DNA from 4 places in the Mesorhizobium sp. M5C.F.Ca.ET.164.01.1.1 genome. Region 3 is predicted to be linked to each of the others. Evidence: predicted binding sites of a transcription regulator. Region 3 holds the regulator's gene; each other region holds the start of a gene.
What was found. Region 3 encodes PhoB, which activates phosphate uptake and scavenging genes when phosphate is short. Its sites were predicted from a motif close to TGTCATNNANCTGTCAT; they were not measured.

Region 1 (7,155 bases), on a different contig from region 3:
CTGCAGCCGCTTCGCCAGCCCCGCCAGATCCCTCAGGAAGGCCTCGTTGACTACGGGCTGCGCCTGCTGGCCGGCGGCACGGCTGACTGTCAGCGTTGCCTGGAAATTGCCGCGCGCAAAGCGCTTTTGCACCGTCTGCCTGACCGCCGGCTCGAGCCGCTCGAGGCCCTGCGGCAGCCGCAGCCTGACCTCGACGCTCTTGCCGTTGACCGACTTGACCTCCCAGGCGATCGACGTGCCGTCATGTTCGGCGACGGCCCGTGCAAAACCGGTCATGCTCTGCAAATTCATGATGCCCTTGCTTCCCCCCTGGCGCATGATCCCGGAAGCGGTTCCGGCCAGACATGCGCGGCTTCAAAATGCCGGAGCGCCCTTCGCGCCGAATCGGACGCAAGGCGCTCATAATCACAAAATCAGCACGTCCCTGCCGTCAAACGAATCGGAGGAACGATCCCAGAACCGTCCGGCGCTACTGCGCCGCTCCCGCGTCGCCATCATCGCCGCCGTCCACCGGCGCATCGGTCTGACCTTCCACCTTGGCGGCGTCGGCCTTGGCAGTTCCGGCCTTGACAGCGTCATCGGCCAGCTTCTTCTGCAGCGCCCGGTAGCGGGCGACGTTCTCATTGTGCTCGGCGAGCGTCGCGGCAAAGACGTGACCGCCGGTGCCGTCGGCGACGAAATAGAGGTCGTCGGTCTTCGACGGGTTGGCTACCGCTTCCAGCGCCGCGCGGCCAGGATTGGCGATCGGCGTCGGCGGCAGGCCATTGATCAGATAAGTGTTGTAGGGCGTCGGCTTCTTGATGTCAGACTGGTAGATCGGGCGGTCCGCGGGTTTGCCCTTGCCGCCGAACAGGCCGTAGATAATGGTCGGATCGGACTGCAGCCGCATACCCTTGGCCAGCCGGTTGAGAAAGACGGCGGCGACCCGTGAGCGTTCGTCGCCCTTGCCCGTCTCCTTCTCGACGATCGAAGCCAGGATGACGAAGTCGTCGACATTGGCCAGAGGCAAATCGGGGGCGCGCCGCTGCCAGACATCCTCGACCAGCTTCTTCTGATCCGCCAAAAGCTTGTCGACCATCTGCTGGCGTGTCGCGCCGCGGGTGAAACGCAGCGTGTCGGTAGCAAGGCTGCCCTCGGGTGGAATGGTCGCCGGCATATCGCCGTCGAGCGCTGCCTGCTCGGCGATGCGCTGCAGCGCCTGCTCGACCGTCAGTCCCTCGGGGACGGTCAGCGAATACATCACCGACTTGCCGCTCTTCAGCAACTCCATGATGTCGCGCATGGAGGCCTGCGGCTTGACCTCGTATTCGCCGGCCTTCAGGGCAGAATCATTGCCAAAGGCACGCACGCCAAGGCGGAAGATGCGCGCGTCGCTGATCAGTCCGCGCCGCTCGAGCTGCTCTGCAATTTCCTGGACGCCGGTGTTCGGCTTGACCAGAAAGGTGTCGGCATTGGCAGACGGGCCGGGCTCGTTGAATTCCTGCTTGCCGAAATACAATGCAAAACCGGCCGCCAGAATCAACAGCATCACCAAGGAGATGACGAAGTTCATGAACACAACGAACTGGCTGCGCGAGGCGCGCGAGCGCTTGGGCGGCGGCGTGCCGGCTTCGGGCCGCAATGCCTCGCTGGCCGTCTTCGGCACGATCGGACTCGACGGTGTGGACCGTTGCCCGAATTCCCCGTTGTCCGCCGCATTCGTGTTCATGGCGCCCTACCGCTTGGTCTTGCAACGAATCCCCTTGGGCAGAGTAGGGGCGAATATGGCAAAATTGACGGCACGCATACGCCGTGCCGGCCGGCTGACCGGTCAGCCATTGTAGCGCTGGAAGATCAGCGAGGCGTTGGTGCCGCCGAAGCCGAAGGAGTTGGACAGCGCCACGTCGATCTGGCGGGAGCGCGGCTTGTGCGGCACCAGGTCGATCGCCGTCTCTCGCTCCGGGTTGTCGAGATTGATGGTGGCCGGCGCGATGTTGTCGCGAATGGCGAGAATCGAAAAGATCGCCTCGGCGGCGCCCGCCGCACCCAGAAGATGGCCTATCGACGACTTGGTCGACGACATCGATATTTTCGACGCGGCGTTGCCGACCAGCCGCTCGACGGCGCCGAGCTCGATCGTGTCGGCCATGGTCGAGGTACCGTGCGCATTGATGTAGTCGACGTCTGCGGGCGTCAGCTTGGCCCGGTTCAGCGCCGCCACCATGCAGCGGAAGGCGCCGTCGCCATCTTCGGCCGGCGCGGTGATGTGATAGGCATCGCCGGTCAAGCCGTAACCGGTGACCTCGGCATAGATCTTGGCGCCGCGCGCCTTGGCGTGTTCCAGCTCCTCCAGAATGACGACGCCGGCACCCTCGCCCATGACGAAGCCGTCGCGGTCACGGTCATAGGGACGCGAGGCCGTTTCCGGAGCTTCGTTGCGGTCGGTCGACAGCGCCCGGCAAGCGGCGAAACCGGCGATCGACAGCCGGGTCACCGGCGCTTCCGCGCCGCCTGCGACCATCACGTCGGCATCGCCCCACATGATCAGCCGAGCTGCATCGCCGATAGCATGCGCGCCGGTGGAGCAAGCGGTGACGACGGCGTGGTTGGGGCCTTTCAGCCCATGCCTGATCGAAACCTGGCCGGAGACGAGATTGATGATCTGGCCGGGGATAAAGAACGGGCTGATGCGGCGCGGACCGCGCTCCTTCAGGATCATCGCGTTCTCGGCGATGCCTTCGATGCCGCCGATGCCGGAGCCGATCAGCACGCCGGTGGCGCACTGCTCCTCATGGGACTTCGGCGCCCACCCCGAATCCTTCAGCGCCTCGTCGGCGGCCGCGATCCCGTAGAGGATGAAATCGCCGATCTTGCGCAGTTCCTTCGGCTCGAGAATGGCCTCGGGATTGAAGGTGGCGTTCTCACCATTGCCGCGGGGAACGACGTGGGCGACCTTGCAGGCAAGATCCTCCACCTCGAACTCGGTGATGCGCTTGGCTGCGCTGCGGCCGGTCAGAAGCTCCTTCCAGCCATGCTCGAAGCCCACGCCGAACGGCGAAAGCAGCCCAAGGCCCGTGACGACGACACGCCTCATCGCAGGTCCTCCTCAGTGGTGACTGCAAATAGCGTCAGGCCGAAGCCTTATCGATGTACTTCACCGCATCGCCAACAGTCAGGATGGTTTCGGCCGCATCGTCCGGGATCTCGACGCCGAATTCTTCTTCGAACGCCATGACGAGTTCGACCGTGTCGAGACTGTCCGCGCCCAGATCATCGATGAAGCTCGCCTGCTCCGTCACCTTGTCGGCATCGACGCCAAGGTGCTCGATAACGATCTTCTTGACGCGCTCTGCGGTGTCACTCATTTGGGCATCCTCGTCTTTTGTTTGTCTGTCTTCGTTAGCGGGCGGAATGCCGCTAATCAAGCTGAAAGATGGTCCTGTCGGAAACGCAACGGCACCGGACCGGTTTTTGCCCGAACCGCCGGGTTGCGGGCCGCATTACACGAAAATCGGGCTAGGTCCAAGGCGAAAAGGGGTGTTTTCCCGCAACTGTCAAATCATCGCCATGCCGCCATTCACGTGAATGGTCTGGCCGGTGACATAGGCAGCTTCGTTGGAAGCGAGATAGGCGACGGCCGAAGCGACTTCGGCGCTGGTGCCCATGCGCCGTGTCGGGATCGCCGCCATGATCGCCTCTTTCTGCTTGTCGTTGAGCTTGTCGGTCATCGCCGATTCGATGAAGCCGGGGGCGACGCAGTTGACCGTGATATTGCGGGTGGCAATCTCCTGCGCCAGCGACTTGGAAAAGCCGATCATGCCGGCCTTGGAGGCGCAGTAATTGGTCTGGCCGGGATTGCCGGTGACGCCAACCACGGAGGTGATGTTGATGATGCGGCCATGCCGGCGCCGCATCATCGGATGGGTGAGTTCGCGGGTCAGCCGGAACACGGCGGTCAGATTGACCTCGAGCACCGTATCCCAGTCGGCGTCCGCCATGCGTACAAACAGACCGTCCTTGGTGATGCCGGCATTGTTGACGAGAATGTCGACGCCTTCGAGATCGGCCTCGACCTTCTGGCCGAGCGCCTTGACCTCGTCGCGATTGGAAAGGTTCGCCGGGAACAGCTTGACCCGGTCGCCGAGTTCGGCCGCCAGCGTCTCCAGCTTTTCGACGCGGGTGCCGTGCAGGCCGACGACGGCGCCCTGCGCATGCAGCACCCTGGCGATCGCCTCGCCGATGCCTCCCGATGCGCCTGTGACGAGGGCCTTGCGGCCGGTCAATTCGAACATGTCTTGATCTCCTGATCTAAGAGAGAACACCCTGCGGGCGGGGTCAAATCTCGGTTGGTTATGCGAGCGCCGCCAGCGCCGCGTCGACATCCGCCGGCGTGCCGACGGCGCCGGTGCCCATATCGCGGTTGATGCGCCGCACCAGTCCCGACAGCACCTTGCCGGCGCCCACCTCGTAAAGCGTCGCAATGCCATTCGCGTCGAACCATTCCACCGTTTCGCGCCAGCGCACGCGGCCGGTCACCTGTTCGACCAGGCGGCGGGCGATTGCGTCCGGATCGCTGGACGGAGTGACCGACACGTTGGAGACCACGGGCACGAACGGCGCGCTCTTCGTGACTTCGGCCAATGCCTCGCGCATGACCTCGGCCGCCGGTGCCATCAGCGCCGAATGGAAGGGCGCCGAGACCTGCAGCATCAGCGCCCGCTTGGCGCCCTTTTCCATGCACAGTCTCGCCGCCAGTTCGACCGCCGCGCCGGCGCCGGAGATCACCAGTTGGCCACCGCCATTGTCGTTGGCGATCTGGCAAACTGAATCTTTGGCCGCTTCAGCGCAGGCGTCTTCGACATCGGCCTGTTCCAGCCCGATGATCGCCGCCATGGCGCCTTCACCGGCCGGCACAGCCGCTTGCATGGCATTGCCGCGGATACGCAAGAGCCGGGCCGCATCGGCCACCGAAACGAAACCGGCGGCAGCAAGTGCCGAATATTCGCCGAGCGAGTGGCCGGCGACATAGGCGACCTTGTCCCTCAGCGAGAGGCCGCGCGATTCCAGCGCCCGGATCGCGGCGAGCGATACAGCCATCAGCGCCGGCTGGGCATTGGCGGTCAGCGTCAGCCTCTCTTCCGGCCCTTCCCAGATCAGCTTCGACAGGTTTTCGCCAAGCGCGTCATCGACCTCTTCGAAGATATGTCGCGATTCGGGAAAGGCGTCCGCGAGGTCCTTGCCCATGCCGACAGCCTGGCTGCCCTGTCCCGGAAAGGTGAATGCAACGGCCATGTGTGGCTCCCAAGCGGCTGATTTTTCCTGCCTGTGACGCAAGGCGGGCAGGCAAGTCAAGTCCGCTGGCAGCCCGACCCGGGTCGCTCCGGCTCGGTATCGCTGGCCGAGTACCTGTTCCAACAGGCTTTTTTTCGATCACTCATGATGAAAATCGCTCACGATTCGTTTGCTGGCTCTTCATATTTCAGCCACAGGCGCTAGCTTTTCGTGACATATCGATGACAGCTCAATGACACTTTTGTGTATGGTCGGGGGAACTAAGGTGGCAAGGACTAGGAAGGGCGTTGGCAAAGCCGCGCCACAGTTTCTGGAAGGCGATCCGGCCACTGGCTATCTGCCGGGCCGGAAATGGCCTGTTATTCGTTATGGCCTCGTCAGCCTGCTCGCCGCCACCATCCTGGTTTTTGCGATCGAACTGATCGTGCGCGGCGACTTTGCCGGTACCGTCGCCTTCTTCCTGCAGCCCTTCAAGCCGGGCTGGACCACCATCATCATCTTCGCGCTGATCCTGGTCGGCCTCGACGCCGTGCTCGGCCGCAGCCACCAGAGCCTGATGATCGTCGCGCCGCTGACGCTGGCGCTGGCCTTTGTCGGCCATCAGAAATCGCTCTATCTCGGCGATCCGCTCTATCCGACCGATTTCCTCTATTCACGCCAGATCGTGGCGCTGATGCCGCTGCTGGTGCGCGAACGTCCGGGAACCGCCATCGCTCTGGCGATCGGCATCGTTGGCAGCCTGTCGCTGCTCGTTTATGGCTGGCGGCTCTGGCGTCGCCGGGTACCGGTGCTCAGCCGCAAGGGGCGCCTGGCCCGGCTGACGCTGACCGTGCCGCTGCTCGCCTTCTTCGTCTCGATCATGGACTATGCAACCTTCTCGTGGACGCGTGACCGGCTGCAGATCATCCCGATCATGTGGGACCAGAAGGAAAACTACGCCTCCAACGGTTTCGCGCTCGCCTTCGCGCTCAATGTGCCGATGGCCCATGTCTCGGCGCCTGCCGGTTATTCCGGCAAGTCGATCGCAGCGATCGACAGGCCTGATGTGACGGCCTCGGTACCGGCCGAGAAGCCCGACATCATCATCGTCATGAGCGAATCCTTCTGGGATCCGACTGAGCTGCCCGGCGTCACCATCACGCCCGATCCGATTCCCAATGTGCGGGCGCTGCGCTCGGGCTACATGTTCTCACCCGAATTCGGCGGCATGACCGCCAATGTCGAATTCGAGGCGCTGACCGGCTTTTCCAACGCCTTCCTGCCGGCCGGCAGCATCCCCTACCAGCAATATGTCCGCGCGCCGGTGCCGTCGATGGCGACGTTCCTGAAGAGCCAGGGCTATGAGACGCGCGCAATCCATCCGGGGACGAGCTGGTTCTGGAACCGCACGCCGGTCTATGCGGATTTCGGCTTCGACGACTTCAAGTCGGAACAAAATATGCCATATCTCGAAAAGCGCGGTCCTCTGGCCTCGGACGCGGCGATGACCGACGAGATCATCCGCGAGGCGGATGCCACCGACGATCCGCTCTTCTTCTTCGCCGTCAGCCTGCAGAATCACGGACCCTACGAGCCGAATCGCTACTACAATCCGACCCACAAGGTGCAGGCGCCGACCAGCCAGTGGGCAAAGGATTCACTGCTGAGCTTCACCGAGGGTGCATCCGACGCCGATAAGGGCCTCGAGCGCCTTGTCGAATGGGCGAAGAATCGCCAACGGCCGACAGTCATCGCCTTCTTCGGCGACCATCTGCCGCCGCTCGGCCCGGTCTATGTCGAGACCGGCTTCCTCAAGGATAATGTCGCGCCGCGCAAAGAGCCGCCTGACCAGATGCTGCTGCATCACCAGACGCCGCTGGTCGTATGGTCGAACCGCACCGGGCC
Region 2 (7,155 bases), on a different contig from region 3:
TCGACATGGTGGCGAAGCTCAACAGCGTGCCGGTCGCCAGCATGGCGACGACCGGGCGCTTGTCCGAGATTTGCGACCAACCGCGTTTCGGCTTCTCAGTCGATGCTGATTTGTCGGCTACCGGGCGAGGGTTCTCCTCGATGAGAAAAGTCGTTGCCAGGAACGCCAGGAAAATGACTCCGCCGGCGAGCAGGAAGGTTGCGCGGATGCCGATCAAGGGCGGCAGCGCGCCGCCGAGCAGGGGGCCGACGAGGGCGCCTGCGGTGATGCCGGCCGACAGCACGCCAAGCGCCCAGCCTGACCGGTCCTTCGGCGTTTGCATGGCGACGAGAATGGTCGAACCCGAGGAATAGCCGCCGGCGAAACCGATCAGCAGGCGCAGCAGCACCAATTGCCAGACAGTCTCCACCATGCCGGTCAGCGACATGCAGGCGGCCATGCCGAAACTGGCACGCACCAGCATCAGCTTGCGGCCGTAGCGGTCGCCCAGCCGTCCCCACAGCGGCGCCACCAGCGCGGCGGCGAAGAACGTCGCGCCATAGGCGATGCCGGACCACTGCACGATCGCCGCGTGCCCCTCGGCACCCAGCTGCTCGACGTAAAGCGGCAGGAAGGGCAACAGCAGCGTCATCGCGACAAGCGTGCTGAACGAGCCGGCAAAGCACACGGCGAGATTGCGGCGCCAGTGGATGTTGTGGGCGCCTTGCGTGGCAGGGGTGGCGTCTTGCGGCATGTCCTGTCCTGTCCGGCAAGTCTGTCGGCGGCTTGCTGCGGATACCGTTTTGGGATACCAAGTTGGTATCCGTCATGGACGCAAGCTCGACGGCTGTCAATGCGGCGCTCTCAAACGTGATCGCCAAACCCTGAACGCGACCAGTTAGCCAGAATAAATAGCCAGAACGGAACCCCATGTCGCAGATGCAGAATGTCGAAAAACAGCTTCGCGGAATGATCCTCGGCCTCGAGATCGGCCCGGGCGAGCGGCTGACGGAGCGCTGGATCGAAAGCCGCTTCGGGGCCTCGCGTACGCCGGTCAGGGCAGCATTGCTGCGGCTCGAGACGGAAGGTCTGGTCTGCCGCGACGGGCGCGGCTGGACGGTGTCGCCGATCAACCTCACCGAGCTCGAGCAGATCGCCGTCTACCGCGACGCGGTCGAGGTCGCAGCGGTCAAGCTGACTTGTGCCTTGGAGGACAGGAGCGCCGTCGACGTCATCGAGGCGATGCTGGACTCCTGCGACGCCGGCACCCCGCGCGAGGAATGCCATCGCGTCGGCATGGATTTTCACATCGAGCTCGCACGCCTGTCCGGCAACGAGTTCCTGTTTCGGGCGGTTCGTGACGCGATGACGAGGCTCTCCCGCGCGCGCTGGCTGGAGGTGCGCGACGAGGCGGCGCTGAGCCGTGCCTGGGCCGAACATCATGCCATTCTGGCGGCAGTGCGGGCTGGCGACGCAGACGAGGCGGCACACCGGCTTTCGGCCCATATCGTCGGCAGCCGCGACCGGCTGGTGACGTCGCTGCACAACGACCGGCGCGGCCTGCGTGCCAGGGGATTTGCCGTCGTCGCGGCGTGATTGCGGAGGCAACCACTTTCGCCCTCGCTTCGCTGGCGCCGATGGCGTAAGAGCGGCGATGGAAAACAACCGATTTGAAACACCTGTGACCGTCAAGTCGGGCGCGGAGGGAACCACTCAGCTCTTGCGTACGGTCCGCGAGGCTTCCGACTTCCTCCTCAACAACTGGCCCGGCAAGCGCAGTCCAAAGCATCGCGAAGCGCTGCAGGCCTGCCATGATGCGCTGGCCGGCGACAAACCGGCGATGACCGCAAGGCGCGCCTTCATCGCCGCCGCGCGCGAGGTGAACGTGTTCGTCAGCGACAAGGCGCAGGCCTGAAGACGCAGCGGGATTCCTAGGCCAAATCCGATCCGCCTCGCGGGCTGGATGCGTTTTACTCTGCCGTTTCCGTTTCGGTCTCGGACGTGGTCTCGTCTTCGGGTTTCGAACGTTCCTTGGCTGCCACCTTGGCCGCCTGCTTTTCCGCCTTCTTGGCGGCCTTCTGCCGGTCGCGTTCCTTGCGTTCCTGGCCGTAATTCGGTGCTCGCGCCATATCTCTTCCTTTCACAATCCCAAGGTTCTTAGCCCTGCCTAGGAGCATTGGGCTCCAAACACAACACCGCAAAGAGCGATCGGCTCCATACACAGCCGGCAGGCTAGCTGAACACGGTTCTGTGGCTTGCAACATAGCTGGCACAATGGTGTAGGAGGGGCCGGGGGGCAAATCACAAGCCTACTTTTTACCAAGTGACCGATGGCCACCCTTTAAAGAAACGCACAGAAGCTATTCTACTATGCGCGCAATGCCGTACGCGATATTGCACCAGGCGATGTTCCGCCGCAGGCTCGCCGGGCTGCTCGATCAGGCCAGGCTTTCGGATGGATCGGTCCGCGCGCGTCTCAATTATTACAATAGGTTAAAGGCGCCTTTCGCGCCGAGCGCCGGCGCCGTGCCGGTCAGCCGGCTGCCGAGAGGCCGGAGCATGTAAACTACGATCTGAAGGAATTTGCCCGCTACTTCGATCCCGATTTGCGCATCGACCTCGGATTCGGCGACGTCATCGAAGTGCCTGCGATGCCGTCGATCGTCAAGGATCGGCCGATCGCCGGCGACAACAGGAACGGGGTCCTGTTCAAGCTCAACAAGTTCCGCCACTTCCACATGCCCGCCGACGATGTAGCCTTCGCGGACAAGCTTCCGGTTGCGGTGTGGCGCGGCGAGCTCAACAACCCGATAAGGACCTTGCTTCTCGAGGCCGCGCGCGATCTGCCCTTTTGCGATGTCGGCACGCCCAAACCGACGGCAGCGCCGGAATATCGCAAACCTTATCTGAGCATCGATCAGCAGCGGCGCTGTCGCTATATCATTTCGCTCGAAGGCAACGATGTGGCGACCAACCTAAAATGGATCATGAGTTCGAATTCGCTGTGCCTGATGCCGCCGCCGACATATGAGACATGGTTCGCCGAAAGCGAACTCGTGGCCGATGTTCACTATGTGCCGCTCGAACCTGATTTCACGAATCTTGCCGAGCGGGTGCAATATCTCGAACGTCATCCGACCGAGGCCGAGCGCATCGTTGCCGCCGCCAACGCCTATTGCCGCAAGTTCGCCGACGAACGGGCCGAGCAGGCGATCTGCTTGCTCGTGCTCTACAAGTACTTCGTGCTCAGCGGCCAGATCGAGTCTGATCCCGAGGTCTGGCGTTTTATCTCAGGCTAACCCGCGGCGACCTTCGACCAGATCCGGACCGTTGTCAGATATCTTCCCGGTCAAGAACCAGATCGGCCGGACCAAACCGGTCCTTTGCCGTGAACTGCTGGTGCCAGTAGGGATACAGGACGGGCGGGCGGCTCACAGCGTCCAGGCGTGCGCGCTCATCGCTGGTCAGCACCAGGCTTGCAGCGGCGATATTGTCCTTGAACTGCGCTTCGGTCCGTCCGCCGATCACCAGCGAGCTGACGGCCGGCCGGCCGAGCAGCCAGGCAAGCGCCACCTGCGCTGCCGAGACGCCATGGTTCTTGCCGATATAGGCAAGCACATCGACGATCCGCCACAGCCGGTCCTCATCACGGATCGGCGGTTCCGTCCAGCCGCTGAGCTGGCGGGAGGTGGCCTGGTCGCGGTGGTATTTGCCGGACAGCAGTCCACCGGCGAGCGGGCTCCACACCAACACGCCAAGCCCCTGGTCGACCGAGATCGGCAGCAGTTCATATTCGGCTTCGCGTGCTTCCAGCGTGTAGTGGATCTGCTGGGTGACGAAGCGCGGCTGGTGCTGGCGGTCGCTGATCCCCAGCGCCTTCATCACTTGCCAGCCGGAATAGTTGGAACAGCCGACATAGCGGACCTTACCCTGGCTGACGAGCGTGTCGAGCGCGGCGATGGTCTCCTCGAGCGGCGTCGTGCCGTCCCATTCGTGCAGGAAATAGATGTCGATGACGTCGGTCCTGAGGCGCTTCAGGCTCTTCTCGCACTCGCGGATCAGATGGTAGCGCGACAGCCCTTCGTCGTTGGGGCCCGTGCCGATCCGCATTCGCGCCTTGGAGGCGATCAGCACATCGCCCTTGCGTTTGCCGCCGAGCGCTTCGCCGATGATCTCTTCCGAAAGCCCGTTCGAATAGACATTGGCGGTGTCGATGAGATTGATGCCGGAATCGATGCAGAGGTCGATCATCCGGCGCGCCTCGTCGAGATCGGTCTTGCCGACCGCCGAAAATGCGCCGGCGCCGCCAAAGGTCATGGTGCCCATGGTCAGCGTCGAAACCTTCAGCCCGGAACGGCCGAGAGTGCGGTATTCCATGTCAGATCCTCGCAATTGCGTTGAGAAGGGCTGCTTCGAAGGCCGCCCGAGGGGAGCCTGGCATTTGTAGGACAATCGGAGCCGCTTGTCGTGCATGCCATTGGAGGCCGATCGATCACATCTCCCGGATTTGCGCGAGCCGGCACACAGGCCGGCTGCAATAAAACCGTCATTGCCGGCCTGTATGCAAGTCGGCTCAAGGTGTTCGGTCTTGGCCGGCAGGCCGGACGCCGACAGGGGCTCGCACGCGGAGCAGCATAAATGACCGAAGCAAAACAGAATTCTCCTGCCAAGGACTGGCTGGAGGCGGAGCTCGCCGACACGCTTGACGAAGATTACGAGCTGGAAATGTCGGAACCGGCGCTGTCGCTGGAGATCGCCAAGATCTACAAGAAAGCGCATCCGCCCTCGATGGATCGCCAGCAATATTTTCGCGACCTGATCACGCTGCAATCCGAATTGATCAAGCTGCAGTCCTGGGTGGCATATCACAAGAAGAAGCTGGTCGTGGTTTTCGAGGGCCGCGATTCGGCCGGCAAGGGCGGCGTCATCAAGCGCATCACCCAGCGGCTCAATCCGCGCATCTGCCGCGTCGTAGCCTTGCCGGCGCCGACCGAACGCGAAAAGTCGCAATGGTATTTCCAGCGCTACGTCCCGCATCTGCCGGCAGGCGGCGAGATCGTGCTGTTCGACCGCTCCTGGTACAACCGCTCCGGCGTCGAAAAGGTGATGGGATTTGCCGAACCGGATCAGGTCGAGGAGTTTTTTCGCGACGTGCCGGAGTTCGAGCGCATGCTCGTCCGCTCCGGCATCACGCTGGTCAAATACTGGTTCTCCATCACCGACGAGGAGCAGCAGATGCGTTTCCAGATGCGCATCCATGATCCGATGAAGCAGTGGAAGCTGTCGCCGATGGACTTGCAGTCGCGCGTGCGCTGGGAGCAGTACACCAAGGCCAAGGAAGAGACGTTCGCCCGCACCAACATTCCCGAAGCCCCCTGGTTCATCGTCGAAGGCAACGACAAGAAGCGGGCGCGGCTGAACTGCATCGATCATCTCCTCAAGCAGATGCCTTATGAAGAAGTGCCGCACGAAGAGATCACGCTGCCCGACCGCGTCTTCAATCCCGAATACGAGCGCCAGGTGCTGCCGCGCGAGCTGTATGTACCGGAGAAGTATTGAGGCAGGGTTCCCTTCTCCCCGTCAGTATACCGGGAGAAGGTGCCGGCAGGCGGATGAGGGGCGGCGCCGACCTCGGCAGTTGAACCCGGCCAAGTTACTGCGTGGGCCAAGCTCATTCTGACGCAATCTTCGATCGATCGCGCCGCCCCTCTTTGCACTGCCGCGCATTTCTCCCCGTATAGTGACGGGGAGAAATGGGCTTTCGCCAATCACCAACGTTGCAGAAGTGCCGCTAGCTAAGCCCGCTTGATGATGACGTGCGTGGCAAGCGGCGTCGCCACCTGTTCGGTGCACTGATAGCCGAGCTTGAGCATGTCGAGGCCGGCAAAAAGGTTCTCACCCTTGCCGAGCAGCAGCGGCGACACCGCCAGGTGCATCTCGTCAATCAGCTTCTCCTGCAGATATTGCCGGATGGTGGCGACGCCGCCGCCGACCCGAACATCCTTGCCGCCGGCCGCCGCCTTCGCCTGTTCCAGCGCCGAGTGGATGCCGTCGGTTACGAAATAGAAAGTCGTGCCGCCTTCCATCACAATAGGGTCGCGTGGATGGTGGGTCAGCACAAAGACCGGTACGTGGTATGGTGGATTGTCGCCCCACCAGCCTTTCCAGTTCTCGTCAGGCCATTCGCCGCGGATCGGGCCGAACATGTTGCGGCCCAGGATCCAGGCGCCGACATTTTCGAAGCTGCGCACGGTGAACGCCTCGTCGGTATCAATGGTGCCGCCCTCCTTGCCAACCATCTGACGAAATGTGCGGGTGCCGACCATCCATTTGTGCAGATCTTCTCCGCCGACACCGAGAGGATTGCTGAGATCCTGGTCAGGACCGGCGCCGAAGCCGTCGATCGACAGGGTGAAAGCGTTGACGCGAAGTTTGGACATGAGAGCCTCCTCGATAACCAGTTGCGTTATGCAATCAGTTATTGGTAGCTTAACTGATTGCGATTTGCAAGCGGTGTTTGGAACACGGCAAGGCGAAAGCGAAGAGCCAGGCGACTCTCGCTGCGTTTCACCGGCCGGAAACTGAAATTGTCCTGTATGTCGAAGCGGATCGCCGGCTATTGTTCGCGCCGCGAACCAATGTTCGGCTGAAGGGGATGCTACCCCTCCAGCATCGCCGCCACTTCGGGCGCAAAATAGGTGAGGATGCCGTCGCAGCCGGCGCGCTTGAAGGCTAGCAGCGATTCCAACATCGCCTTGTCGCCGTCGATCCAGCCATTGGCGGCAGCCGCCTTGATCATCGAATATTCGCCCGACACCTGATAGGCGAAGGTCGGCATCCGGAATTCGTCCTTCAGCCTGCGGATGATGTCGAGATAGGGCAGGCCGGGCTTGACCATCAGCATGTCGGCGCCCTCGGCGAGGTCCTGCTCGGCCTCGCGCACGGCCTCGTCGGAATTGGCGTGGTCGAGATAGTAGGTCTTCTTGTCGCCCTTGAGCAGGCCGGCGGTGCCGACCGCCTCGCGATAGGGCCCGTAGAAAGCGGAGGCGAATTTCGTCGCGTAGGACATGATCGCCACATCCTGAAAACCATTGGCGTCGAGCGCGTCGCGGATGGCGCCGATGCGGCCGTCCATCATGTCGGAAGGGGCAATGATATCGGCGCCGGCCGCCGCCT
Region 3 (7,155 bases):
ATCATTGCCGACCGCTTCTCCTCCGAGTTGTCGGGAATGGGCATTCCGCAGGTCGAAGCTTTCATCCGCGACGCTCGCGCGATGGCCTTTGGCGGACTTGTCGGCTTCGCCGATCCCACGAAAGAGGCGGCTGCCGCCGCCTACAAATCGATCCATACGACCAGCACCTGGATCATCTGGGCCGTTGCGCTCGTGCTTTCCGCGTCCGGATTTTACTGGGCCTATTCGCGTATCGCACAGGCCTACCGGGCGCGCCACGTGGTCGAGCGCGTTCTTCGCGCATTCTTGATCGCCTGTTCGGTGGTCGCAATCCTGACGACGGTCGGCATCGTCCTGTCGCTCATCTTCGAATCCCTGCGGTTCTTCCAACAGGTGCCGTTCTACAAGTTCCTGTTCGGCACACATTGGTCGCCGCAGAGCGCCTTCACCGGCGCCGGAGCGGAAGCCGGGGCGGTCAACCAGGACATTTTTGGCATGGTGCCGCTCTTTACCGGCACGTTGCTCATTACCTTCATCGCCATGCTGGTGGCTGCGCCTATCGGGCTGATGGCTGCGATCTACCTTTCGGATTACGCCTCCAAAAGCGTCCGCGCGGTCGCAAAACCGGTACTGGAAATCCTCGCCGGCATTCCGACCGTCGTCTACGGCTTCTTCGCCGCGCTGACGGTCGCGCCATTCTTCCGCGGCATGGGCGAAAGCCTGGGCCTCAATGTCGCGTCCGAATCCGCGCTCGCCGCAGGCGTGGTCATGGGAATCATGATCATTCCCTTCGTTTCCTCGCTTTCCGATGATGTGATCAACGCCGTTCCGCAATCCCTGAGAGACGGTTCGGCCGGCCTCGGCGCGACCAAGTCGGAAACCATCCGCAAGGTGGTCCTTCCTGCTGCCCTTCCGGGCATCGTTTCGGCGATGCTGCTTGCCGTCAGCCGCGCAATCGGCGAAACAATGATCGTGGTCATGGCGGCGGGGCTGGCGGCAAACCTCACGGCCAACCCGCTCGAAGCGGTCACCACCGTGACAGTGCAGATCGTGACGCTGCTGGTGGGCGATCAGGAGTTCGACAGCGCCAAGACGCTGGCAGCCTTCGCACTCGGCCTGGTGCTGTTCTGCATCACGCTTACACTCAACATCGTCGCTTTGCGCGTCGTCCAGAAATACCGAGAGCAATATGACTGATGCGATCTCGTCATACGGTGCCGTCGGACGGCCGGTCAGCATTCATACCGACGATGCCGCGAAGGCGCGGCTGAAGGGTCGTTACCGCACGGAAACGTGGTTCAAATGGCTCGGAGCCGGAGCCGTCGCGTTGGCCGGCCTATTCCTTGTGCTGCTCCTGTCGACGATCGTCACACAGGCGATCCCGGCGCTGCGGCAGAACTATCTGACGCTGCCGATCGACCTTTCGGCGGCCAAGGTCGACCCGGCAAAACTCGATGAAGTGAACTACGACGCCATCGCTCAGGAAGCGCTTACGGCGAGATTTCCGGATATTACGAGCCGTCAGGACAGGCGTCTGCTGCGCGGGCTGATTTCCACCGGCACAGGCGTCTTCCTGCGCAAGGATATTGCGGCTGATCCGGGGATGCTCGGAGGAACGGTGGACTATGCGGTTCCAGTTGACGATTTTGCCGACCTCTATCTTAAGGGGTTGCTTGCCGACGTCGGTTCGGACGAAGCGATTTCGACAAGCGTCACGCCTTCGGAAACCAGCGGCGACATCGATCTGACCTTCGGCGACGACGCCATGCTGGCGCTGGCGCGCGGCCGTGGTGCGACCGAAGGCGAAAACGGCATGCTCACGCTGACGAGCGGTGCATCATCGCTGCTGGTCGTGTTCAACGGCGGCACGGTCAAGCTCACCGCGCTGTCGCCGGGGCCTAGTGGGACGGCGGTCGCAAAGGGCACGGTGATCGAGGCGCTGGACAGCACGGCGCCCGCTGCGAGCGGCCAGGCATTCCTGCGCGTCATCGATAGGCCGGAAGCATCGCGAAAGATTTCCGACAAGGAGATCGTCTGGCTCGACACGCTGAAGAGCGCCGGCCTAATCGAAAGCCGATTCAACTCGATCTTCTTCTTCACCGGCGCAAGCCGCGAGCCGGAACTGGCCGGTGTCTGGGGCGCGGTCGTCGGATCGTTCCTGACCATGATCGTTACGCTCGCCATCGCCTTCCCGATCGGGGTTTCGGCGGCGATCTATCTTGAGGAATTTGCCCCCAAGAACCGGCTGACGACGATCATCGAAGTGAATATCAACAATCTGGCGGCGGTGCCTTCGATCGTCTTCGGCCTGCTTGGACTTGCCGTATTCCTGAATTTCTTCGGCATGCCGCGCTCAGCCCCGGTGGTCGGCGGCATGGTGCTGGCGCTGATGACCCTGCCGATCATCATTATCGCCTCGCGCGCTTCGCTGCGCGCCGTGCCGCCGTCGATCCGCGAGGCGGCGCTCGGCATCGGAGCGTCCAAGGTCCAGACCGTATTCCATCACGTCCTGCCGCTGGCGATGCCGGGCATCATGACCGGCACCATTCTCGGAATGGCGCATGCGCTGGGCGAAACCGCGCCGTTGCTGATGATCGGCATGGTCGCCTTCATCGTCGACATTCCCGGCGGCTTTACCGATCCCGCGACGATCCTGCCGGTGCAGATATTCATGTGGGCGGATTTCCCGGAAGCTGGATTCCAGCAGAAGACTTCGGCGGCGATTTTGATTTTGCTGCTGTTTTTGGTCATCATGAACGCCATTGCGGTGATACTGCGCAGGCGCTTCGAGCGGCGCTGGTAAGGAGCAGAGGATATGAACATCATGACGGAAGCCGGCGTCGAACAGAAACTGAGCAGCGCAACCAATGCCCCTTCGATCAAGATGAAGGGCGAAAAGGTCTCTGTTCATTACGGCGAGAAGCGAGCTCTGTTCGACGTGGACCTCGATGTCCGCGAGAACCAGGTGACGGCGTTGATCGGCCCATCGGGCTGTGGCAAGTCGACCTTCCTGCGTTGCCTGAACCGAATGAACGACACGATCGATATCGCGCGGGTGAGCGGCAAGATCACGCTCGACGGCGAGGATGTTTACGACCCGAAAATCGATGTCGTCGAGCTACGAGCTCGCGTCGGCATGGTTTTCCAGAAACCGAACCCGTTTCCGAAGTCGATCTATGAAAACGTCGCCTACGGTCCGCGCATTCACGGCCTGGCCAGGAGCAAGTCCGAGTTGGACGGCATCGTCGAATCGAGCCTGAAGAAGGCCGGTCTGTTCAACGAGGTCAAGGATCGCCTGCTCGAGTCGGGCACCGGTCTCTCCGGCGGACAGCAGCAGCGCCTGTGCATCGCGCGCGCTATCGCCGTGTCGCCGGAAGTGATTCTGATGGACGAGCCCTGTTCGGCGCTCGATCCGATCGCCACCGCCCGCGTCGAGGAACTGATCGACGAACTGCGCCAGAACTACACGATCGTCATCGTCACCCACTCGATGCAGCAGGCAGCGCGCGTGTCGCAACGCACGGCGATGTTCCATCTCGGCTATCTGGTCGAGGAGGGCGCGACCGACAAGATGTTCACCAATCCCGACGACAAGCGCACCCAGGACTACATCACCGGCCGATTCGGCTGAGCGGTCCGGCGGCGAATTTCGAACACGAGGACAGGATCATGGGTGAACACACCGTCGCATCTTTCGACGAGGAACTGGAGCACATCGACAGGCTGATCCGCGACATGGACGAGCTCGCCGCCGCGATGGTCGCAGCCTCGATCCGCGCGTTGCTTGCGTCAGACAATGCGATGGCGCAGCGTGTTGTCTCGGACGACGCCATCATGGATGCGCGGCAGCGCGAACTCGACGATAGCGCGATCACCCTGATCGCCAAGCGGCAGCCGATGGCACAAGATCTGCGCGCCGTGGTTGGCGCAATCCGCATGGCCGGCGATCTCGAGCGCATCGGCGACCTGGCCAAGAACATAGCCAAGCGGGTCAGCGCAGTCGGGCAGAGCGCCACGCCGCGCAATCTCTCGCACGGCATCGACGCGATGGCGGATCTCGTTCTCGAGCAGCTCCGCGGCGTGGTCGAGCACTATGTGTCGCGCAATGCCGGCGCGTTGAAAGAACTGCGCGCCGACGACCAGAAGATCGACGTGAAATACACGGCGGTTTTTCGCGAACTCCTGACCTACATGATGGAGGATCCGCGCAACATCACCGCCTGCACGCATCTGCTGTTCTGCGCCAAGAATCTCGAGCGTATCGGCGATCATGTCACCAACATCGCCGAAAACGCCTACTTTGTCGTGACCGGGCAGCAATTGCCGGCGGATCGCCCGAAGCTCGACGAAACGACGATGTCGGCGCCGGCGACATGACAGGAGTGACCGGCCGATGATCGCGCCGCGCATCATGGTGGTGGAGGATGAAGAGCCGCTGGGCGTCCTCCTCCGCTACAATCTGGAATCCGAAGGCTATCAGGTCGAGGTGGTGACGCGCGGCGACGAGGCCGAAATCCGGCTGCAGGAAAACGTGCCCGATCTGCTGGTGCTCGACTGGATGGTGCCGGCGGTTTCGGGCATCGAGCTTTGCCGGCGCCTTCGGGTGCGTCCCGAAACCGAGCGGCTGCCGATCATCATGCTGACCGCGCGCGGCGAGGAGAGCGACCGGGTGCGCGGCCTTTCCACCGGAGCCGACGACTATCTGGTCAAGCCGTTCTCGACACCGGAATTCATGGCCAGGGTCAAGGCGCTGCTGCGCCGCGCCAAGCCGGAAGTACTGTCCAGCGTGCTGAAGGTCGGCGACATCATGCTCGATCGCGAATCGCACAGGGTCTATCGCAAGAAGAGCGAGATCCGGCTCGGGCCGACCGAATTCCGGCTGCTCGAATTCATGATGCGGCACCCGGGTCGGGTCTTCTCGCGCAGCCAGTTGCTCGACAATGTCTGGGGCGAGACGATCTACATCGACGAGCGCACGGTGGACGTCCATGTCGGCCGGTTGCGCAAGGCGGTCAACAATGGTCGCATGCCCGATGTCATCCGCACCATCCGCGGCGCGGGCTATGCGATCAGGGAAGACTAGGGATGTGCTGATACGGGTGATTCCGGCCTGCGAACGGCGGCTTCCTGCGCTTCCGGTGCTCACGTACCCGAAATTACGCTCCGCTCCGGTTCTCGGAACCCCCATTCTCGACTCGGCCTGACCTGAATCTCAACACACCCCAAGTCGCGATCCGGGGATCCCTGCCTTCGAATTCAAGCCACGTTCTTTCCGACCGAGCCGGCTCGTGCCTGGATGCTCGGCGCGAAGATCTCCTGGTCGACGAAGCTCAGCGCCCGCATGGCGCAGCCTTCTCGGATCAGCGGCAGTTCGTTCGGCTCGGTGTCGAAGGAAATCGAACCCGAATGCTGGCCGCCGGCGGTCTGGGCGATGGCCTCGCGCAGGGCCGGCTCAATCAGGTCGAAGGCGGCAGCGCTGGCACCGACCATGGCGACCGGCGCCGGATCGATCAGCGCGAACAGGCTGCCGAGCCCGAAGCCGAGCGCTTCGCCGGCCTTGCGGTAGGCTTCGCGCTCCGGTCCGTCCGTCTCGCGCGCCCGGGCCGCCAGTGCCCGCATCTCGGCGTCGCTGACATCGGCGACCGGCTCGGCGTTTTCGCTCAATTGCCTTGCGTTGCGCCAGATAGCGTAGTTGCCGGCATAAGCCTCGACGCAACCGCGCCGCCCGCAGCGGCAAAGCGCGCCGCCCGGCCGATGAATCATGTGGCCGAATTCGCCGCCTGAGGAATGGGTGCCGGTGAACAGCTCGCCTTTCAGCACCAGCCCCATACCGATGCCATGCGAGAGCAGGATGGCGATGAAATCGTCGCGGTAGCGATCCGGGTCGCGCCAGCGCAGCGCCACGGCCATCATGTTGCAGTCGTTCTCCATGATGGCCGGAATGTCGAACTCGCGTTCCAGAATGTCGGCGAAGGCGATGTTCGTCTGCGGCGTGATCGGCGACCATAACATGGCGCGCGCATGGGAATCGGTAATACCCTGGATCGCCAGCGCGATGCGGGCGACGCTTTGGACGTCGAGGTCGGGGTCTTCGAGCCGGCGCCGGACGATGGCGACACATTCGTCGATCAGCTCGTCGCGCGACATGGTCAGCGTGTCCAGCCGGCGCTGTTCCTCGGCGACCACTTGTCCGGCATAGTCGATGACAGCGATCGACAGGAAATTCAGCGACAATACGACAGCCAATACCGCAGCGGCTTCCGGATTGAGGCTGAGGCCAACCTGCGGCCGGCCACGTTTCAGCGAGACGGTCTCACTCGCCTTGGTCTCGGCCAGGATGCCTTCCTGGATCAGGTCGGAAGAGATCGCCGATATGGTCGAATGGCTGAGGCCGGTGGTTGCGGCGATCTCGGTCCGCGACGGCTGGCCTGCGCGGCGTACGGCCGAAATAACCATGGCCCGGTTGCGCCGGCGCAAATCGTCATGGCGGATCCCAACCGACATTGTTTTGCTTCCTCCCTATTGCCGCGGCCGCTCATGAATCGGAAGCCGTCAGGCCGACAAATACTGGCAGAACCAGAAGGACCTGTCATTGTTTATTCCGAGACTCGAAAAAAAGCCGGCAGGAGATTAAAATCCATCAGAATTCATGTTGACAGTGCTTCGGCGTTGGATCAGTATTTTTTCGAGGCTCGAAAAAAAGAGTCTTTGTGCCGGCCTTCGGGCCAGTTGGTCGCGCCGTACGCGGCGTAGGGAGGAATATCATGAAGAGATTCACAGCCGCCATCCTGGCGGGGGTCGCCATGTCGCTGACGCTCGCGTCGGTCGCACAGGCGAAGGACAAGGTCATTGGTGTTTCGTGGTCGAACTTCCAGGAAGAGCGCTGGAAGACTGACGAAGCCGCCATGAAGTCGGCGATCGAGGCCGCCGGCGACAAGTATATTTCCGCCGATGCACAGTCCAATCCCGGCAAGCAGCTGACCGATGTCGAGAGCCTGATCTCGCAGGGCGCCAACGCGTTGATCATCCTTGCGCAGGATGCCTCGGCCATCGGGCCGGCGGTGCAGAAGGCGCTGGACGAAGGCATTCCGGTCGTCGGCTATGACCGGCTGATCGAGAACAAGGACGTCTTCTATTTGACCTTCGACAACCAGGAAGTCGGCCGCATGCAGGCCC
Region 4 (7,155 bases), on a different contig from region 3:
ACCTTCGAGGATGAGGGCGAGGGCAAGACCCGCTACATCGCCCGGGTTGCGCATTGGTCCGTCGCCGATCGCGAAGAGCACGAGAAGATGGGCTTTCACGAGGGCTGGGGCCAGTGCGCCGACCAGCTCGAAGAAGTCGCCAAGCGGCTTTGATATCAGCGGGACGGAAGGAGACCGACATGTCCAGAGCGATGTTTTTCGCCATTTTCGCCTCGGCGGCAGCGCTCTTCGCCGCGCCGGGCGCCACCAAGGCCGAGGAGGCAAAGCCCGTCATGACCACTGAAACGAAAGCAATGCCGAAGCCGGCGAAATCCGGCCTGCTGCCGATCAACGGCCTGAACTACTATTACGCCGTCTACGGCAAGGGCGAGCCGCTGCTTCTGCTGCATGGTGGTCTCGGCACCACCGACATGTTCGCGCCGATCCTGCCGAAGTTTGCCGAAAACCGCACCGTCATCGGCGTCGACCTGCACGGTCACGGCCGCACCGCGCTCGGCGACCGGCCGTTGAGCCTGGAGGCGATGGGTGACGACATGGCGGCGATCATCAAGGCGCTCGGCTACGAGCAGGTCGATGTCATGGGTTATTCGCTGGGCGGCGGTGTCGCCTTCCGTATGGCCGTCCAGCATCCCGAGGCCGTGCGCCGGCTGGTCCTGGTGTCGGCAGGCTATGCCTCGGACGGCTTCTATGCCGACATGCGCACCCAGCAGGCGCAGGTCGGCGCGGCGATGGCCGACATGATGAAAGACACGCCGATGTACAAGTCCTACGTGGCGGTCGCGCCGCATCCGCAGGACTTTCCGAAGCTGCTCGATCAACTGGGCGCCCATATGCGCAAGGACTATGACTACTCCGCCGACGTACCCAAGCTGAAGATGCCGGTCATGCTGGTTTTTGGCGACAGCGACATGTACCGGCCCGAGCATGAGATCAAATTCTATCAGATGCTCGGCGGCGGACTGAAGGACGCCGGCTGGATGCGCGAGAACCTTTCGCAGAACCGGCTGGCCATCCTGCCGAACCGCACCCATTACGACGTGTTCTTCGCGCCGGAACTGACAGCAGTCACGCTGCCCTTCCTCAATGGCGAGACCAAGGTCAAGACCTGGGACGAGGTCATCAGCGAGGCGGAATAACCACCTGACAACGGCCTGTCCGGCCCATCTCCCGCGAGATGGCTGGACAGGCTTATCCCTCTGAAGCCGGCGATAAGCATTGGCAATCCCGGCACACGTCCTCGGGGCCAATGGCATCTCCCGCATCACAGCTATAGATGGCCCTATCAAGGCTTTTCAATTGACGCTGCTGTGCCGGCAGCTACCTTGCAGACAATCTTCAGAAAGAGGGCGCAGGTAATGGCGAGATATCAGGGTGGCTGCCTGTGCGGCGCGGTGCGTTACCGCACCGATGCCACGCCGATCAACGAGCGGGTCTGCCATTGCCGGCTCTGCCAGAAGGCGCTGGGCGCGGCCTTCAACGCACGCGTGCTGTTCCGCATCGACGACGTGACCATCGACGGGCCGGTGGCGACGGTGAATTCCTCGCCCGATCTCAAGCGCGGCTTTTGTCCCCGCTGCGGCACGACGATGTTTTCCCGGCGCGACTCCGCCGGCATCATCGGCGTGACCTCAGGCTCGCTCGACGACCCTTCGATATTTAGGCCGCAGATGCATATGTGGACCGCCTCGAAGCAGCCCTGGGTGCCACTCGACGACGGACTGCCGCAATATGAAGGCGCGCCACCCCCGAACTGAAGCGCAGGCGAACTGAAGCGTAAAGCGTGCCCAATTTTTTCATCCGGGACACGAGATAGCCGGCAAAGCGTCATTGGCGAGCCATCATTGCCGCCTATCTATTACGTGCGGGTCGGCAGTCGAGGAGGCGACGGATGGAAGACAGAATCAACACCCTGGATGAGCTTTTGAGCGATCCTATGGTCAAGCTCGTGATGGAGCGTGACCGCGTACAGCCGGCCGAGCTTCGCTCGCTACTTGAAGAAAAGGTTCGCCGGGATGACGCACCGGTCGTCAACGATCGCCCCGTCACCGACCGCTTCATACCGCCCGCTCACATGGTAGCCGAGAGCTGCCACAAGCTGTGGCTGTGCGGCTAGGCAGCGGGCCTGCAGGCGTCGGCGATCGTTCGCGCCGTCTCCGTCCTGCCGTCGTTTCCAAGCTCTCACCGCTACGGTGATAAAGCGGGCGCCATGTATTGCCCAGCTCTCGTCCTAACAATTTGATTCAAACTTTGTTGGCAATTTCTCGTTAGTAATCTGGATCGGTTGTCCGGCGGCGTTGTCTTGCCCTCGGTCTGTTGTGTTCTGCGTACAGGTCCAGATGCGGTTATCAGGCGTCGTCATCTTCTCGATCGCGTCACTTTGCCTTGCCGGCTGCACATCCACGTCCGGCGTCGACGCGCTGCAAGTGCCGTCCAGCGAGACGACCAGCTCCGTTGTGCGGCCGCCCGCGCCGGTGGCGTCGGTCGGTGCGGCCGATGCCGCACCCGACTTCGCGCAGGAAGAGGCGACGGAGCAGACTGTGGCGATGGCCACTCCAGAGCCTGCCGACAGCATCGAACCACCCGTCGAGCCGATTGCCCTGGTGGCGCCGAAGCGGCTGGCACGGGCAGCACCGATCCTCGCCGAGCCGGTCCAGCGCTACCGTTTTCGTGACGCCAAGCCGATCAACTTCGGCAAGGCCTCGCCCAGACACCTCGCCGTTCACGGCGTCGACGTTTCACGCTGGCAGGGCAACGTGAACTGGGCAAAGCTGCGCGGGCAGGGCGCGAACTTCGCCTACATCAAGGCGACCGATGGCGGCGATCATCTTGATCCGATGTTCATGAAGAACTGGCGCAACGCCGACGCCGCCGGCCTCAAGCGCGGCGCCTATCATTTCTTCTACTGGTGCCGCACCGCCGGCGAGCAGGCCGACTGGTTCATCCGCAACGTGCCGAGGGTCGAGGGCGCCTTGCCGCCGGTGATCGATGTCGAGTGGAACGGCGAATCCAGCTGCAAGCGGCGGCCGTCGCGGCAAAAGGTGCTGGAGAAGATGCAGGTGTTCATGGACAAGCTCGAGCGCCACTACGGCCAGCGGCCCATCATCTACACCGCGCCTGATTTCTACCGCGACAATCTCAGAGGCGCGTTCTTGGATTATCCGTTCTGGCTGCGTGCGGTGGCACAGCACCCGTCAAAGGTCTATCCCGGCCGCAAATGGGTGTTCTGGCAGTATTCCGGCTCCGGCCTGTCGCACGGCGTGAGAGGCCGCATCGACCTCAACGTCTTCCACGGCGACGAGAGAGCCTGGCGGAACTGGGTTGGTGGGCGGCAGATGGTGGCCGAGGCGGAGTAGGGGTTCCTTCTTGCTGCTCGCCCTGCGGGGTGCCGATCGCGGCCGCAGGAAGCCGCCATTTGCAGGCCAGCATGAGGTGAATATCGAGGGACCCTGACCGCCTGTCGCGGAACTGTCATGGATCCGTCATCGCTTTGAAATGTCGTTCCCCCAAAGCAGGTGGCTTCCATTCGAACAGGAGACGCCACCCGTGCCCCGCCATTCCGCGCTTTTCGTCTTGACGGCAGCGCTTGCTGCCTCCGTTTCGCTGCCGGCCCATGCCGACATGATGTTCAACCGGGTCGCGAGCTTCGCCGTCGCCGGAAACCTCCCGGCGGACGTCGAGAAGACCACGCCGACTTCGTCCGAGATCATAACGGCGACCGAAGACGGCATGACGCTGGTCTATTCCGACAGCCCGCTCGGCGCCGTCGGCTTCATCGACATCACTGACCCCAAGGCGCCCAAGGCCGGCGGCATCGTCAAGATCGAGGGCGAGCCGACCTCGGTCGTGGTCATTGGCGGCAAGGTGCTGGCTGGCGTCAACACGTCGGAGAGCAAAGCCAAGCCTTCGGGCAACCTCACCGTCATCGACCTTGCCTCCAAGGCGATCGAAGGCACCTGCGACCTCGGCGGTCAACCGGACTCGCTGGCGTTCAGCAAGGATGGCAAGTTCGTGGCCATCGCCATCGAGAACGAGCGCGACGAGGAGCTGAACGACGGAGAAATTCCGCAGATGCCGGCGGGCGACCTCAAGATCTTCACGCTTGCCGAAGGCGAGCCTGATTGCGCGACGATGAAGAGTGTGAACCTGGCGGGCATCGCCGAAGTTGCAGCGGAAGATCCGGAGCCGGAATTCGTCGCCTTCAACGAAGCCGGCGAGATAGCGGTCACCCTGCAGGAAAACAACCACGTCGCCATCGTCAACGCCGAAACCGGCGCGATCGTCACGCACTTCTCGGCAGGCTCCGTCACGCTGGATAAGATCGACACCAAGAAGAACGGCGCCTTCTCCTTCGATGGCAAAATGGAAAACGTCGCGCGCGAACCCGACGCCGTAAAATGGCTCGACAATGACCGTCTCGTCGTCGCCAACGAAGGCGACTACAAGGGCGGCTCGCGCGGCTTCACGATCTTCAGCAAGAAGGGCGAGGTTGTCTACGAATCCGGTCCGTCCTTCGAGTACGAGGTCGCCAATGCCGGCCATTATCCCGATGACCGCAACAAGAAGGGCATCGAGCCGGAAGGTCTCGATACCGGCGCCTTCGGCGAAGACAGACTGATTTTCGTCGCTTCGGAGCGTGGCTCCGTTGTCGGCGTCTACAAGGACACGGGTGCTGAGCCTCAGTTTGTCCAGATCCTGCCGTCCGGCATCGGTCCGGAAGGCCTGGTCGCGATCCCCTCGCGCAATCTCCTGGTCACCGCCAACGAGGCCGACCTGGTCGAGGACGGGCTCGCCCGCTCGCACGTGATGATCTACGAGCGCTCCGAGGGTCCCGCCACTTACCCGATGATCACGGCAAAGCTCACGGCAGACGGCACGCCGCTCGGCTGGGGTGCGCTTTCGGCGCTCGCGGCCGGCGACACTGCCGGCAAGCTCTTCGCGGCCTCGGACTCGTTCTACGCCAACGCGCCCTCGATCTTCGAGATCGATGCCACGCAGACGCCGGCGCTGATTACCGGCAAGACCATTGTCACGCGTGGCGGCCATCCTGCGCAGAAGCTCGACATCGAAGGCATCGTCGCCGATGGTGAAGGCGGCTTCTGGCTGGCCAATGAAGGCGATCCGGCAAAGCTCGTCCCGCACGCCATCCTGCGCGTCGACGACAAGGGCGAGATCAAGCAGGAAATCGGCTTCCCGATGGACCTGCTCGCCCACCAGACCCGCTTCGGTCTCGAAGGCATCACCACCATCGGCGAGGGCGACGACCTGACGCTGGTGATGGCAATGCAGCGTGAATGGGCCGACGATGCGAAGGGCCAGGTCAAGCTTTTGGCCTACAAGCCGAAGGCCAAGGAATGGTCGGCGGTGCGCTATCCACTCGAAGCGACCGAGGCTGGCTGGATGGGGCTGTCGGAGATCACCGCGCATGACGGCAAGCTCTATATCCTCGAACGCGACAACCAGATCGGCGCCCTGGCCAAGGTGAAGCGCGTCTATTCGGTGGCGCTCGATGCCTTCAAACCTGCCAAGCTCGGCGGCGAACTGCCGTTGGTCGAAAAGACGCTGGTGCGCGACATCATCGGCGACCTGAAATCAGCCACCAACGGCTATGTCATCGACAAGGTCGAAGGTTTCACCATCGACAAGAACGGCGACATCTTCGTCGCCACCGACAATGACGGCGTCGACGATTCTTCCGGCGAAACGCTGTTTCTCCGCTTGGGCAACATCAGCGCCGTAAACTGAGGGCAATTCTTTCCTTCTCCCCTGTGGGAGAAGGTGGATCGGCGCGCAGCGCCGAGATGGAAAGGGGGTGTTGGACGGAGGGCCGTCGGTGCCAAGCTGGAACACACCTCATCCGACCTCGCTTCGCGAGGCCACCTTCTCCCACAGGGGGAGAAGGGAAGGCGCGGCATTCCGCGCTTTAGCCAATCTCGAATGTCAGCGATTTGCGTGACGATGGTGCTGGACGGAGCGCCAAGGCTGGTAATCTCGCCCCATGCCACCCCAGCCCGTTGCTCCGACCAAACGTGATTTCGCTCGCTCGATGCGCCGCGAGCCAACGGAGGCGGAAGACCGCCTGTGGCACGAGCCGCGCGGACGCAGGCTCGATCGCATCAAATTCCGGCGTCAGGTTCCTGTCGGCAAATTCATCGCCGATTTCGTTTGCGCCGAGGCCAGCCTGATCGTCGAGATCGACGGCAGCCAGCATGCGGACTCGAACTACGATCGGGAACGAGACGCCGAATTGAAGGCGAGGGGCTTTCGCGTGCTGCGTTTCTGGAACGACGACGTGCTGCGTTTCTGGAACGACGACGTGCTGCGGGACTTGAACGCCGTCTGCGACACCATCATCGCTTATGTCCGCGATGAGAATTTGCAACCGTGGCGGTAGCACAGTCTTGCCCTTCTCCCCTTGTGGGAGAAGGTGGATCGGCGCGCAGCGCCGAGACGGTTGAGGGGTGCTGGAAGGATCGCCGTCCGTGCCAAGCTGGAACACCCCTCATCCGACCGAGCTTCGCTCGGCCACCTTCTCCCACAAGGGCAGAAGGGAAGGCTGCGTCGGATCACGGCCCTTAAAAACATTTCGGCCCGATCTTACGACCGGGGCCGATGATGTTGCGTTCCAGCGCTGCAGATTCTCCTCAGCTGCACCCGCTCGTAGCTCCGCAGGTGTCGCACTTCTCGCACGTCCCGTTCCGCACCATCGTAAAATTGTGGCATTCCGAGCATTCGTTGCCGGTGTAGCCCTGCATCAGCGATTGCTGACGCCTTGTCGCGGCGAGCGCTTTCGCCTCGGCGGCCTCCTGCGCGGCGGCATCGGTGAACAGCTCCCCCGAAGCCTCGGCTTCTTCCTCGGCGATCTCTTCGACCAGTTCCCTGGCGCGCTCTTCATAGTCGCGCTTGTAGGCGATGGCTTCGTCGCTGGCCGGCTTCAGCGCCAGCACATTGGAGCCTGAGAACGCCGTCGGCGCCGAACGAGTGGGGACGGTAGCGGGAGAGGGACTTGAACCCCCGAAGCCCTTGGGCTCGGCACCCGACACCAGCTTGACCGGTGAGACGCCGCGAGTCAGTCCCTTGGAGAAGGGCGTCGCCTTGCCTTCGGTGATGCCGCGCCCGAGTGCGGTCTTGTCGAAATCCGACTGGTCGACATGGGCG

Region 1: the regulator PhoB is predicted to act here: its motif matches at 5,493-5,509, upstream of EN807_RS20265 (LTA synthase family protein).
Region 2: the regulator PhoB is predicted to act here: its motif matches at 4,513-4,529, upstream of ppk2 (polyphosphate kinase 2).
Region 4: the regulator PhoB is predicted to act here: its motif matches at 3,467-3,483, upstream of EN807_RS28795 (esterase-like activity of phytase family protein).

What each region holds. Positions count from the first base shown of each region.
Region 1 is NZ_SRTG01000002.1:747,977-755,131, reverse strand. It holds gene EN807_RS20295 (YicC/YloC family endoribonuclease) at 1-291, opposite strand, end outside; gene mltG (endolytic transglycosylase MltG) at 470-1,708, opposite strand; gene fabF (beta-ketoacyl-ACP synthase II) at 1,811-3,073, opposite strand; gene EN807_RS20280 (acyl carrier protein) at 3,108-3,344, opposite strand; gene fabG (3-oxoacyl-[acyl-carrier-protein] reductase) at 3,534-4,271, opposite strand; gene fabD (ACP S-malonyltransferase) at 4,330-5,271, opposite strand; gene EN807_RS20265 (LTA synthase family protein) at 5,519-7,155, shown strand, end outside.
Region 2 is NZ_SRTG01000006.1:148,094-155,248, forward strand. It holds gene EN807_RS26285 (multidrug efflux MFS transporter) at 1-733, opposite strand, end outside; gene EN807_RS26290 (GntR family transcriptional regulator) at 910-1,575, shown strand; gene EN807_RS26295 (DUF982 domain-containing protein) at 1,634-1,894, shown strand; gene EN807_RS26300 (hypothetical protein) at 1,950-2,108, opposite strand; gene EN807_RS26305 (glycosyl transferase family 90) at 2,586-3,278, shown strand; gene EN807_RS26310 (aldo/keto reductase) at 3,313-4,356, opposite strand; gene ppk2 (polyphosphate kinase 2) at 4,618-5,538, shown strand; gene EN807_RS26320 (dihydrofolate reductase family protein) at 5,775-6,419, opposite strand; gene hemB (porphobilinogen synthase) at 6,638-7,155, opposite strand, start outside.
Region 3 is NZ_SRTG01000001.1:1,524,170-1,531,324, forward strand. It holds gene pstC (phosphate ABC transporter permease subunit PstC) at 1-1,176, shown strand, start outside; gene pstA (phosphate ABC transporter permease PstA) at 1,169-2,782, shown strand; gene pstB (phosphate ABC transporter ATP-binding protein PstB) at 2,795-3,610, shown strand; gene phoU (phosphate signaling complex protein PhoU) at 3,649-4,356, shown strand; gene phoB (phosphate regulon transcriptional regulator PhoB) at 4,373-5,062, shown strand; gene EN807_RS07445 (ROK family protein) at 5,236-6,483, opposite strand; gene xylF (D-xylose ABC transporter substrate-binding protein) at 6,744-7,155, shown strand, end outside.
Region 4 is NZ_SRTG01000008.1:109,856-117,010, reverse strand. It holds gene EN807_RS28820 (SRPBCC family protein) at 1-153, shown strand, start outside; gene EN807_RS28815 (alpha/beta hydrolase) at 180-1,136, shown strand; gene EN807_RS28810 (GFA family protein) at 1,356-1,754, shown strand; gene EN807_RS28805 (hypothetical protein) at 1,889-2,113, shown strand; gene EN807_RS28800 (GH25 family lysozyme) at 2,337-3,353, shown strand; gene EN807_RS28795 (esterase-like activity of phytase family protein) at 3,544-5,742, shown strand; gene EN807_RS28790 (endonuclease domain-containing protein) at 5,996-6,391, shown strand; gene EN807_RS28785 (vitamin B12-dependent ribonucleotide reductase) at 6,642-7,155, opposite strand, start outside.